DNA from 2 places in the Aeromonas sp. MTB genome. Region 2 is predicted to be linked to the other one. Evidence: predicted binding sites of a transcription regulator. Region 2 holds the regulator's gene; the other holds the start of a gene.
What was found. Region 2 encodes sigma-54, which starts transcription at its own class of promoters, with help from an activator protein. Its sites were predicted from a motif close to TGGCACNGTTTTNGCTT; they were not measured.

Region 1 (5,225 bases), 2.0 Mb from region 2:
GCCGGCAATCAGGCCGACATTGGCAGAGGCGGGTTCATTCTGGCCATCTTTGCGGCGAAACAGACCATCTTGCCCCTTCTCCACAGCATCGGCGGCTGGGTTGACCAACTTGATCCGCTGAAAATCTTCCGGCAAGTTGGCGGCAGCCCCCTCAGGACGACCGCTGATGGTGCCATCCCGATTGATCTCCAGTTTCTCCATCGGCATCGGCAACACGATTGGCTGACCACCGTCATCCACCACATTCAGTCCGGTCGAGGTCTGCAAGTTGCCGGTCGCATTGACCTGCAAATTCCCCATGCGGGTATAGGCCTCACCGCCCTTGGGATCCTGCACGGCAATCCAGCCAGGACCATCCACCGCCACGTCCAGATCCCGTCCGGTGGTCATCAGCATGCCATGCTGCAGGTTCTGACCCGGGCGCTCAGCCATGGCAAACACCCGGCTTGGCAAGCCCTCTCCGAACGCCTGCATGCTTCTGGCCTGCTCAAAATCGGACTTGAAGCCGGTGGTATTGGCATTGGCGAGGTTGTTGCCCCGAACAGCCAGGCTGTTCATGGTCTCTTTGGCCCCGGACATGGCGATATAAAGCAGGTGATCCATGGAATTCTCCGTCAAACAGATGACTCTGACAGGAGAAATGCAATTAGAGTGCCAACAGCAGAAATATGGGGGTAAGGAGGATGGGAATGCGACAGAAACAGAGAGGGGGCCAAGCCCCCTCTCATTATCATGTATTGCACAATTAACGGATCTGCAGGATGGTCTGCTGCAGCGAACTGTTGACCTCCAGAGAACGGGAGTTGGCCTGGAAGTTACGCTGGGCAGTGATCAGGTCAACCAGCTCCGAGGTCAAATCCACGTTGGACTGCTCCAGCGCCGATGATTTGATGGTCCCGAAAGTGCCCGAATTGGGCGTCCCCGGCAAGGCATCGCCAGAGAGCAGAGACTGTCGCCAGGAGGTATCGCCAACCTGAGTCAATCCTTGCGAGTTGGCAAACTTGGCCATTGCCACCATGGCCACCTTGATGGTGGTTGCGTTACTGTAAGTCGCGGACACGATGCCATCCGGAGTGATCTCCACCTTGGTCAAACGACCGACAGTGGAGCCATCCTGAGTCAACTTGTTGACTTCAAACGGTGAAGCATACTGGGTCACCGTTCCGAAGTTGATATCCACCTGCTGAGTGGGATCTGCACCATTGGTGATAATGCCAGCGCCTGTCGGGGGCGCGGCTCCCAATTGCTCTGTCTTGATGGTCGCCGGTGTAGTCGGGGTAATCATCTTGCCATCAGCCCCGAAGGTAACTCTTGCGCCAGCAGGCGCCTGACTCAAACCAGTCGCCATAGTGGGTGTGACACCACCGACAATATCAATAGGCTTATCACCTTGGTAGAGGTACATACGCCAAGCAGTAGGATTGGCGGGTTTGGTCAGATCTGCCGGGTCAGCCTCTTTGACAAAATATTGCGTGATGGTATGCGGCTCACCCAGTGAGTCATAAATCACCACAGAAGTTGAAGAGGAATATGTTTTCGAATCTTTGGGGTCAAAAGTAGAGGCATCACCCACCGCATTACCTGCGGGCAGGGGCGCCGCTGTCGATGGCAGGTTGAAACTGGCGTCAATCTTAGTTGTCTTGATTGGTTCACCGGCCTTGTCAGGTATCTGAATCGGCTTGGTCGCATTGATACTTACCGCCTTAGGCGTGCCATCGGCGTTGATTTCGTAACCTTGCAGATAATGGCCCTGATTGTTGACCATATAGCTGTTTTCATTGAGCTTGAAGGCACCGGCACGGGTGTAGGTGCGATCCAGATTGGTCAGACCGTCAGAGGTCACAAAGAAGCCGTTACCCTGAATAGCCAGATCCAGTGCGTTATTGGTAAATTGCAGCGCCCCTTGGTGGAACTGCTGAGCAACCGCACCTGTCGCCACACCGTTACCGACCTGGGTCTTGGCATTGACAAAAATGGAGTTGGCGTAGACATCCGCAAACTCGGCACGGGACTCTTTAAAGCCCATGGTGTTAACGTTGGCAATGTTGTTGGCGGTGACGTTCAAGTCTTTTTGTGCCGCGTTGACACCGCTCAAGGCATTGTTAAATGACATATCCAGCTCCTTAGATCGATGCTGTCGACGTGGTTTTTGACGGTGTAACCGTCTGGTTTGAATTAGTTCCTGAAATTTGCAAGATGCTACTCAACAGCGTGCTACCCAAGCCTTTCACGTTAAGCATTGTCGGATTGCTCGCATTGCCCAGCGCCACACTATCCACCTTGCCGTAAGCATAAGCAGCAATACTTTCGGATTTGCCATCCAGAGTACCGCTTGCCTTAATCACATATTTACCTGACTTGACCCGCTTTCCATCTTTGTCTGTGCCATCCCAGGCAACTTCAACGTTGCCTCGCTGCTCCCCTTCGAGAGAGAATTCCTTGATAACCTGGCCTTTTTCATCTTCGATGGTGACCTTGACGCTCGAATATTTATTCGTCGTTCCCACAGCCACAACACCGGGGAGAGAGCCCTCCTTATCCAGATAGCCGGTATTGCTCTGCAACAGCACATTTTGTCCCACCAATGCGGAGGCTTGCAGCGCCTGACTGGAGATCATCTGGTCATTAAGCTTACCCATCTGAGTGGACAAACTGCTGATCCCCTCAGATGTCGACATGGATGCCATCTGGGAGAGCATCTGGGCGTTATCAACAGGCTTGAAAGGATCCTGATACGACAGCTGCATGGTCAGCAGCTTTAGAAAGGAAGCCTGATCCAGCTCTTTCTTGGGCGTCGTGGTGGTGCCTGTCGCCTGGGTCGTGGTACGGCTTATACCGTTAGCACTGTTGGTTGTATCGACCATGCTGCATCCCTCCTATCAGGACTTGCCAAGCTGGAGCGTCTGCTGCAGCATCTTTTTGGCCGAATCTGCAACCTGTACGTTGGTCTGGTAGCTGCGCGAGGCGTTGATCATGTCGGCCATCTCTTCAACCATATTGACGTTTGGTTTGAAGATAAAACCGTCTTTGTCCGCCATCGGGTGGTTGGGGTTGTACTCTTTAAGCAGTGGCGCTTTGCTCTCGACAATCCCCTTCACCTCAACCCCAACTGAGCCTTGCTTGTCAGACATCGCCTGATCGAGCTGGGCGGCAAAGACTGGCCGCCTAGCGTGGTAAGTATTTTCCACACTGGAGCTGACGCTGTCCGCGTTGGCCATGTTGCTGGCAACCGTGTTGAGGCGCACTGACTGTGCGCTCATAGCCGAGCCTGCTATGTCAAAGACCTTGAACAAACTCATCACTGCTCTCCTTTCAGGGCCTTGAGCAGGCCACTGATCTTGCTATTCATAAATTCAAGGGAGGTTTGATACTCGAGGCTATTGCGCAGAAATTCGCTGCGCTCCTGCTGCACATCGACTGTATTGCCGTCACCGGTATCCGGTTGCAGCGGGTTGCGATATTGCACGGTACCCGGGGCGTCCATATTCAAGGCAAAGTGCTTTTCGCTGGTCGTTGCCAAACCAAACCCCTGATGCGACTGGGCCTCCTGCAATGCCTGAGCAAAATTGATATCCCTGGCTTTGAAGCCCGGGGTATCTGCGTTGGCAATATTGCTGGAAAGCACCTCAGCACGCTTGGCGCGAACGCTTATGGTGTGTTGATGCACACCGAATGCCTTGTCAAATGAAAGAGCCATAGCACACCTCCTGCTTGGTTTATTTTGCCTGCAAGAGGTGTGCCATAAGCAAATCACTCAGTTCGATGGTTTGGGTATGAGCACATTTCAGACCGAAAACGGCAGGAGCATCTCGTGCCTTGAGTCAGACGGCATCATTTGGCCACCTTAAGGTTGCAACCACTTTTGCAGTGGCGAGATATGGTAGGTAAATAGAAAGACTGAGCTGTAGATTAAGAAAGAGGGAAGCTCGTAGCTTCCCTCTTTGCATGGACTAGCAATATTCGGCAGACCCCGAATATCAAGGCCATCAGGCCTATTTGACCTTGTAGACAATCCCCGGATTGCAGCGGATCATCTCGAACCGATCGGTTAACCCGGCCAGTGACTCCGACGCGCCCAGCATCAGATATCCACCGGGATTGAGACTGGCAGCAAACTGGTTGAGGATCTTCGACTTCACTTCCGGCGCAAAATAGATGAGCACGTTACGGCAAAAGATAATGTCAAACTTGCCGAGCAGACTATAACTCTCCAACAAGTTGAGTGGCCGGAAGGTGGTCAATTTTCTGACTCGCTCAGCGACCCGCATCTTGTTGTCACCGTAGGGCTCAAAAAACATCTTCTTGCGCTCCGGTGACAAACCGCGCGCCAGAGCAAGGCTATCGTAAACGCCTTCCTTACACTGATTGAGCATGGTCGTCGAAATATCCGTCCCGACAATCTGCACGCCACCAGGCAAGGTCCCCGGCTTTTTCATCTGCTGCTCCAGTGCCGTCATGGCAATGGAATAGGGCTCCTGACCTGACGAGGATGCAGCCGACCAGATCTTGATGGGGCGGCCACTTTTCCCCAACTCGGGGAAAATCTTGTCAGTAAGAAGCTGAAACGGATAGGTATCACGAAACCAGAGGGTCTCGTTGGTCGTCATGGCATCCACCACGGCCATTTTCAGGTCACGCTCTCGCACACTCATTGCACGGGTAACCAGATCAGACAGACTCTCGATGCCAAACTGAGCCATCAAAGGTGAAAGACGGCTCTTCACCAGATACTGTTTGTTATCCCCCAGCACAATTCCGCTCTGTACCGCCAGAAAGTTGCTGAACTGTTTGTATAAGTCGTCCGAAAGTGTCTTCATGCAGCTGTTCTTCTTTATTAGAGTGCGTTTTGTACGGCCTTGGCCAATTCATCAGGCTGGAACTTGGCGATAAAATTGTTCGCACCAACTTTCTGCACCATTGCCTGGTTGAATACTCCACTGAGCGAGGTATGCAGAATAACATGCAAATCCTTGAGATTGGGATTATTCCGGATCTCGGCAGTGAAGGTATAGCCATCCATTTCCGGCATTTCGATATCCGAAATAACCAGCGCAACCTGATCCTTGATAGGACCATTTTTGGTCATTTCCAGCAGCATGTTCAATGCTTCGCGGCCATCTTTTGCCAACACGCACTCGACACCGATAGCCTCAAGCGCACGTTGTACCTGTTTGCGTGCCACTGAGGAGTCATCCGCAACAAGAACAGGACGCCCCAAAGTCGGG
Region 2 (5,225 bases):
GCCTGTGGCTTGGGTATCGCGGTGGCCGATGCCCATCCGCTGGTGCTGAGCCGTGCCGATATGGTGACTCGGCTTGGCGGTGGCATGGGCGCGGTGCGCGAGGTGTGTGACCTCATTTTGCAGGCGCAGGGCCACGACGATTATCAGCCCGAGGCCTCGGTATGAGCAGACAGACCCTGTTGTTTGCCCTGCTGTTTCTGGTCGCGCTGGTTGCCTGGCAGTTGGGCAAGGTTGAGCTGGTGCCTGAGAGCGCCGTCAAAATCGAAAACTATCAGCCGGATTTTGTCGCCAAAGATCTGGTGACCACCCGTTTTGATATCAACGGCAAGCGCACCGAGCGGCTGGAGTCGACCTACGCCGAGTATTATCAAATCCTCGAGCAGGCCACCTTCGACAAGCCGGTGGTCTACATGTATGACGATCAGGGTGCCGCCGAGTGGAAGGTGACCGCCGAAACCGGCGTGCTCAACACCGGCGACAACGTCATCCTGCGGGACAAGGTGCATCTGGATGGTCTGCTGCCCACCTCTTTCATCTCCACACTGGATACCCCCTATCTGGAGCTGGATCTGGTGACACAGGATGTGCGCAGCAACCGGGAAGTGAACATTCTGGGTCGGGATTTCCAGACCCAAGGGGTTGGCCTCAAGGGCCATCTGGACCGCAAATATTTTGAGTTACTGGATCAAGGCCATGCCATCTATTTCAATGAAAAACGCTAATCTGGCCCTCGCAGCCCTGTTGTTGTGTGGTGCGGTGACAGCCAAAGAGTCCGACTTTGCCGAGAAGGTCTACGTCGATGCCGTCAAACAGGTGGCCGAGATGCAGGACAACCGCATCACCTTCGAAGAGGATGTCACCATCAATCAGGGCACCATCCGGATCAAGGCTGACAAGGTGGTAGTGACCCGTTCCGGCGAGAAAGGGGCCGAGGTGATGACTGCCTACGGCAAGCCCGCCACCTTCTTCCAGATCCTGGATAACGGCAAGCCGGTCAATGCCCACGGCAACACTATCCGCTACGAGCTGAAGAACCGGCTGGTGACCATCACCGGCAACGGTCAGCTCAAGCAGGAAGATAGCCAGGTCAATGGCGATCTGATCCGCTACGACATCGTCAAACAGAAGATGATCGCCGAGAGCAAGAGCCCGAGCCAGCGGGTCAAAACCGTGTTCCTGCCGGATCAGGTAGAGAATTTCGACAAGCCCGCCGACCAGAAGAAGCAGGAAAAATAAGCCATGGCAGTGTTAAAAGCAGTGGGCCTGCAGAAGAGCTACAAGCGCCGCATGGTGGTAAGTGACGTCAGCCTTGAAGTGGGCACTGGCCAGATTGTCGGCCTGCTCGGCCCCAACGGGGCGGGCAAGACCACCTCCTTCTACATGATCGTGGGGCTGGTACAGCGCGATGCCGGTCTCATCACCATCGACGATCAGGACATCAGCCTGCAGCCCATGCATGTGCGGGCCCGCAACGGTATCGGTTACCTGCCGCAGGAGGCCTCCATTTTCCGTCGCCTGTCGGTGTTCGACAACCTGATGGGGGTGATGCAGACCCGCAAAGGGTTGAGCCGTGAGGAGCGTGAGGACAAGGTTCAGCAACTGCTGGAAGAGTTCAATATCACCCACATTCGCGACAACCTGGGTCAGAGCCTCTCCGGCGGTGAGCGCCGTCGGGTCGAGATCGCCCGTGCGCTGGCGGCCGAGCCGCGTTTTATTCTGCTGGATGAACCCTTTGCAGGGGTTGACCCGATTTCTGTGATAGACATCAAGAAGATCATTCAGCATCTGAAAGATAGAGGCCTTGGCGTCTTGATTACCGACCACAACGTCAGAGAGACTCTGGACGTATGTGAGAAGGCCTATATCGTCAGCCACGGCAAGATGATTGCCGAAGGTGCACCGGCTGACATCCTTGCCGATGAGCAGGTCAAGCGCGTCTATTTGGGCGATCAATTCAGTCTATAGTAAGGGGGCATGCCTTCATTTCCTTTGACGAGTGCCTCGCTGAACATAAGGATATCCCGACGTAGATGAAGCCGACATTACAGTTGCGTCTCGGTCAGTCCCTGACCATGACGCCGCAATTACAACAAGCGATTCGTCTGCTCCAGCTCTCCACTCTGGAACTTCAGCAGGAAATTCAGCAAGCGCTCGAAAACAACCCTCTGCTGGAGCAGGAAGAGAGCGAGACGCAAGAGACCAGTCCGGAAGCGCCGGTCGATGCCAGCCAGCTGGATTCCAGCGATGCCATGGCCCAAGAGCAGATGCCGGATGAGTTGCCGGTGGATACCACCTGGGACGAGGTTTACTCTGCCGGCACCGCCCAGAGCGCGGGCCCCATCCACGATGGGGAAGATAGCGTCTATCAGGGAGAGACCACCGAAAACCTGCAGGATTATCTGTTGTGGCAGATGCGGCTCACACCGTTCAGCGATGTGGATGCCGCCATCGCGCTCGCCATCATCGATGCCATCGACGAATCCGGTTATCTGACCGTTGCGCTGGAGGATATTCAGGCTGCCGTCACCAGCGATGACGTAGAGGTGGAACTCGATGAGGTCGAGGCGGTACTCAAGCGGGTGCAGCACTTCGATCCGGTCGGCATTGCTGCCCGTTCTGTGCAGGAGTGTTTGCTGATCCAGCTGGATCAGTATGACCCGCAGACCCCCTGGCTCAACGAGGCCAAGGAGGTGATCCTCGAGCACATGGAGCTGCTCGGCAACCGGGATTACCGCACCCTCGCCCGCAAGACAAAACTCAAAGAGAGCGACCTCAAGGAGGTGCTGGATCTGATCCAGCTGCTGGAGCCGCGCCCCGGCAATGGCATCATCCAGAGCGACTCCCAGTACGTGATCCCCGACGTCTCCGTGGTCAAGAAGGGCAGCAAGTGGGTGGTCGAGCTCAATCCCGACTCTGCCCCCCGCATCCGGGTCAACGAGACCTATGCCGCCATGGCCCGCAACGCCCGCAGCAGCACCGACACCCAGTTTATCCGCTCCCATTTGCAGGAAGCCAAGTGGTTCATCAAGAGCCTGGAAAGTCGCAATGACACCCTGCTGAAAGTGGCCAGTTGCATTGTCGAGCAGCAACAGGGCTTTTTCGAGTATGGTGAAGAGGCGATGAAGCCGATGGTGCTCAATGACATCGCCGAAGCGGTAGAGATGCATGAGTCGACCATCTCCCGGGTGACGACCCAGAAGTACATGCATACCCCCCGTGGTATCTTCGAATTGAAGTTTTTTTTCTCCAGCCATGTGAACACCGAAGGAGGAGGAGAGTGCTCATCGACCGCAATTCGCGCGCTCATCAAGAAGCTGGTCACGGCAGAGAATCCTGCCAAGCCGTTAAGTGATAGCAAGATCGCGGATTTGCTGGCCGAACAGGGTATTATGGTGGCGAGACGCACGATCGCTAAGTATCGCGAATCCTTGTTTATCCCACCTTCCAATCAGCGCAAACGCCTGGTTTAGGCAAACAAAAGGATGATGTTATGCAAATTAACCTGACCGGACACCATGTCGAGATCACCGAAGCTCTGCGTGATTATGTGAATAACAAATTTGCCAAACTCGAGCGTCACTTCGACCACATCAACAATGTTCATGTGGTGCTTAGCGTGGAAAAACTGAACCAGATAGCGGAAGCCAAATTGCACGTCAGCGGTGGCGAAGTGTTTGCCAACTCTGAACATGCCGATATGTATGCTGCGATAGACACCTTGCTCGACAAGCTGGACAGGCAGATCATCAAGCACAAAGATAAGTTAAATAAAAAATAACCATGCAACTTGAACACATACTGAGTCGGGACTGCACCAAGAGTGCAGTCCCTTGTACCAGCAAGAAACGCGCCCTCGAAATCATCAGCGAGCTGGCCGCCGAGCGCCTTGGCACCTCCCGCCAGGCGCTGTTCGAATGCTTGCTGGCCCGCGAAAAAATGGGTAGTACTGGGATCGGTGCCGGTATTGCAATCCCCCACGGTCGCATTGACGATGAGTTCCCGCCAACCGCGATCCTGATGACCTTTGCCGACCCTATTCCTTTCGACTCCATCGACAATCAACCGGTTGACCTGCTGTTTGCCTTGCTGGTGCCGGAAAGCGAGTGCAAGCAGCATCTCAAGACCCTTTCTCTGATGGCTTCCAAGCTGGGTGACAAGGCGGTTTGCCGCCAGTTGCGTCAGGCAACCAGCGACGAAGAGCTCTATCAGATCATGATCTCGGCCTGACAGCAGGCCAAGGATGAGACACCCGTTTTGGCGTGAGGGAACAAGATGCAGTTAATCGTGGTAAGTGGACGTTCGGGCTCCGGTAAAACGGTAGCCCTGCGAGTGCTGGAAGATCTGGGTTACTACTGTGTGGACAACCTGCCGGTCAATCTGCTGCCCCAGCTGATTGTGTCGGTGGAGAGCCAGTATGACAAACTGGCGGTCAGCATCGATGTGCGCAACCTGCCGAGCGATCCGGAGAAACTGGAAAATCTGCTGGCACAGGTGCGCAATGAGGGGCGGGTAGAGTTCTCCAGCTTTTTCTTCGACGCTGACAATGGCACTCTGCTCAAGCGCTATGGCGAGAGCCGCCGCTTGCACCCCCTCTCACGCAACAAGCTGTCGCTGGATGAGGCAATACGTCAGGAGACCCACCTGCTGGCGCCACTCTCCTCGACCGCTGACCTGCGCATCGACACCACCACCCTCAGCATTCACGACCTGAGCGAGCTCATCAAGACCCGGGTACTCGGCAAGAAAGAGAACGAGCTGGTGCTGGTGTTCGAGTCGTTCGGCTTCAAGTATGGCATTCCCAAGGATGCCGACTTCGTGTTCGATGCTCGCTTCCTGCCCAATCCACACTGGATCCCCGAGCTCAAGCCCTTCACCGGCAAGGATGAGCCGGTCGCCAACTACCTCTCGGCGCAGGCTGACGTGATGCTGTTTACCCAGCAGATCGAGAACATGCTGGTGACCTGGTTGCCCCATCTGGAGCGCAACAATCGCAGCTACCTCACGGTCGGCATCGGTTGCACCGGCGGTCAGCACCGCTCGGTCTTTATTGCAGAGCGACTGGCCAGTGCATTCCGTTTGCTTGGCAAGAACGTGCAGATCCGCCACCGCACTCTAGACAAGAGTGCCCCCCAATCCTGACGGACCAATAGGACGACCCGATGACTGTTTCCGCCTCGGTTGAAGTGAAAAACAAGCTGGGTATTCATGCCAGACCAGCCATGATG

Region 1: the regulator sigma-54 is predicted to act here: its motif matches at 3,726-3,742, upstream of flgB (flagellar basal body rod protein FlgB).

What each region holds. Positions count from the first base shown of each region.
Region 1 covers NZ_CP147026.1:2,914,463-2,919,687, forward strand. Annotated here, with positions in the region: gene flgF (flagellar basal-body rod protein FlgF) at 1-603, opposite strand, end outside; gene flgE (flagellar hook protein FlgE) at 746-2,113, opposite strand; gene WBR25_RS13355 (flagellar hook assembly protein FlgD) at 2,124-2,864, opposite strand; gene flgC (flagellar basal body rod protein FlgC) at 2,880-3,299, opposite strand; gene flgB (flagellar basal body rod protein FlgB) at 3,299-3,697, opposite strand; gene WBR25_RS13370 (CheR family methyltransferase) at 3,993-4,817, opposite strand; gene WBR25_RS13375 (chemotaxis protein CheV) at 4,835-5,225, opposite strand, start outside.
Region 2 covers NZ_CP147026.1:344,284-349,508, forward strand. Annotated here, with positions in the region: gene kdsC (3-deoxy-manno-octulosonate-8-phosphatase KdsC) at 1-165, shown strand, start outside; gene lptC (LPS export ABC transporter periplasmic protein LptC) at 162-722, shown strand; gene lptA (lipopolysaccharide transport periplasmic protein LptA) at 709-1,236, shown strand; gene lptB (LPS export ABC transporter ATP-binding protein) at 1,240-1,965, shown strand; gene WBR25_RS01660 (RNA polymerase factor sigma-54) at 2,031-3,470, shown strand; gene hpf (ribosome hibernation promoting factor) at 3,491-3,778, shown strand; gene ptsN (PTS IIA-like nitrogen regulatory protein PtsN) at 3,781-4,227, shown strand; gene rapZ (RNase adapter RapZ) at 4,273-5,139, shown strand; gene npr (PTS phosphocarrier protein NPr) at 5,160-5,225, shown strand, end outside.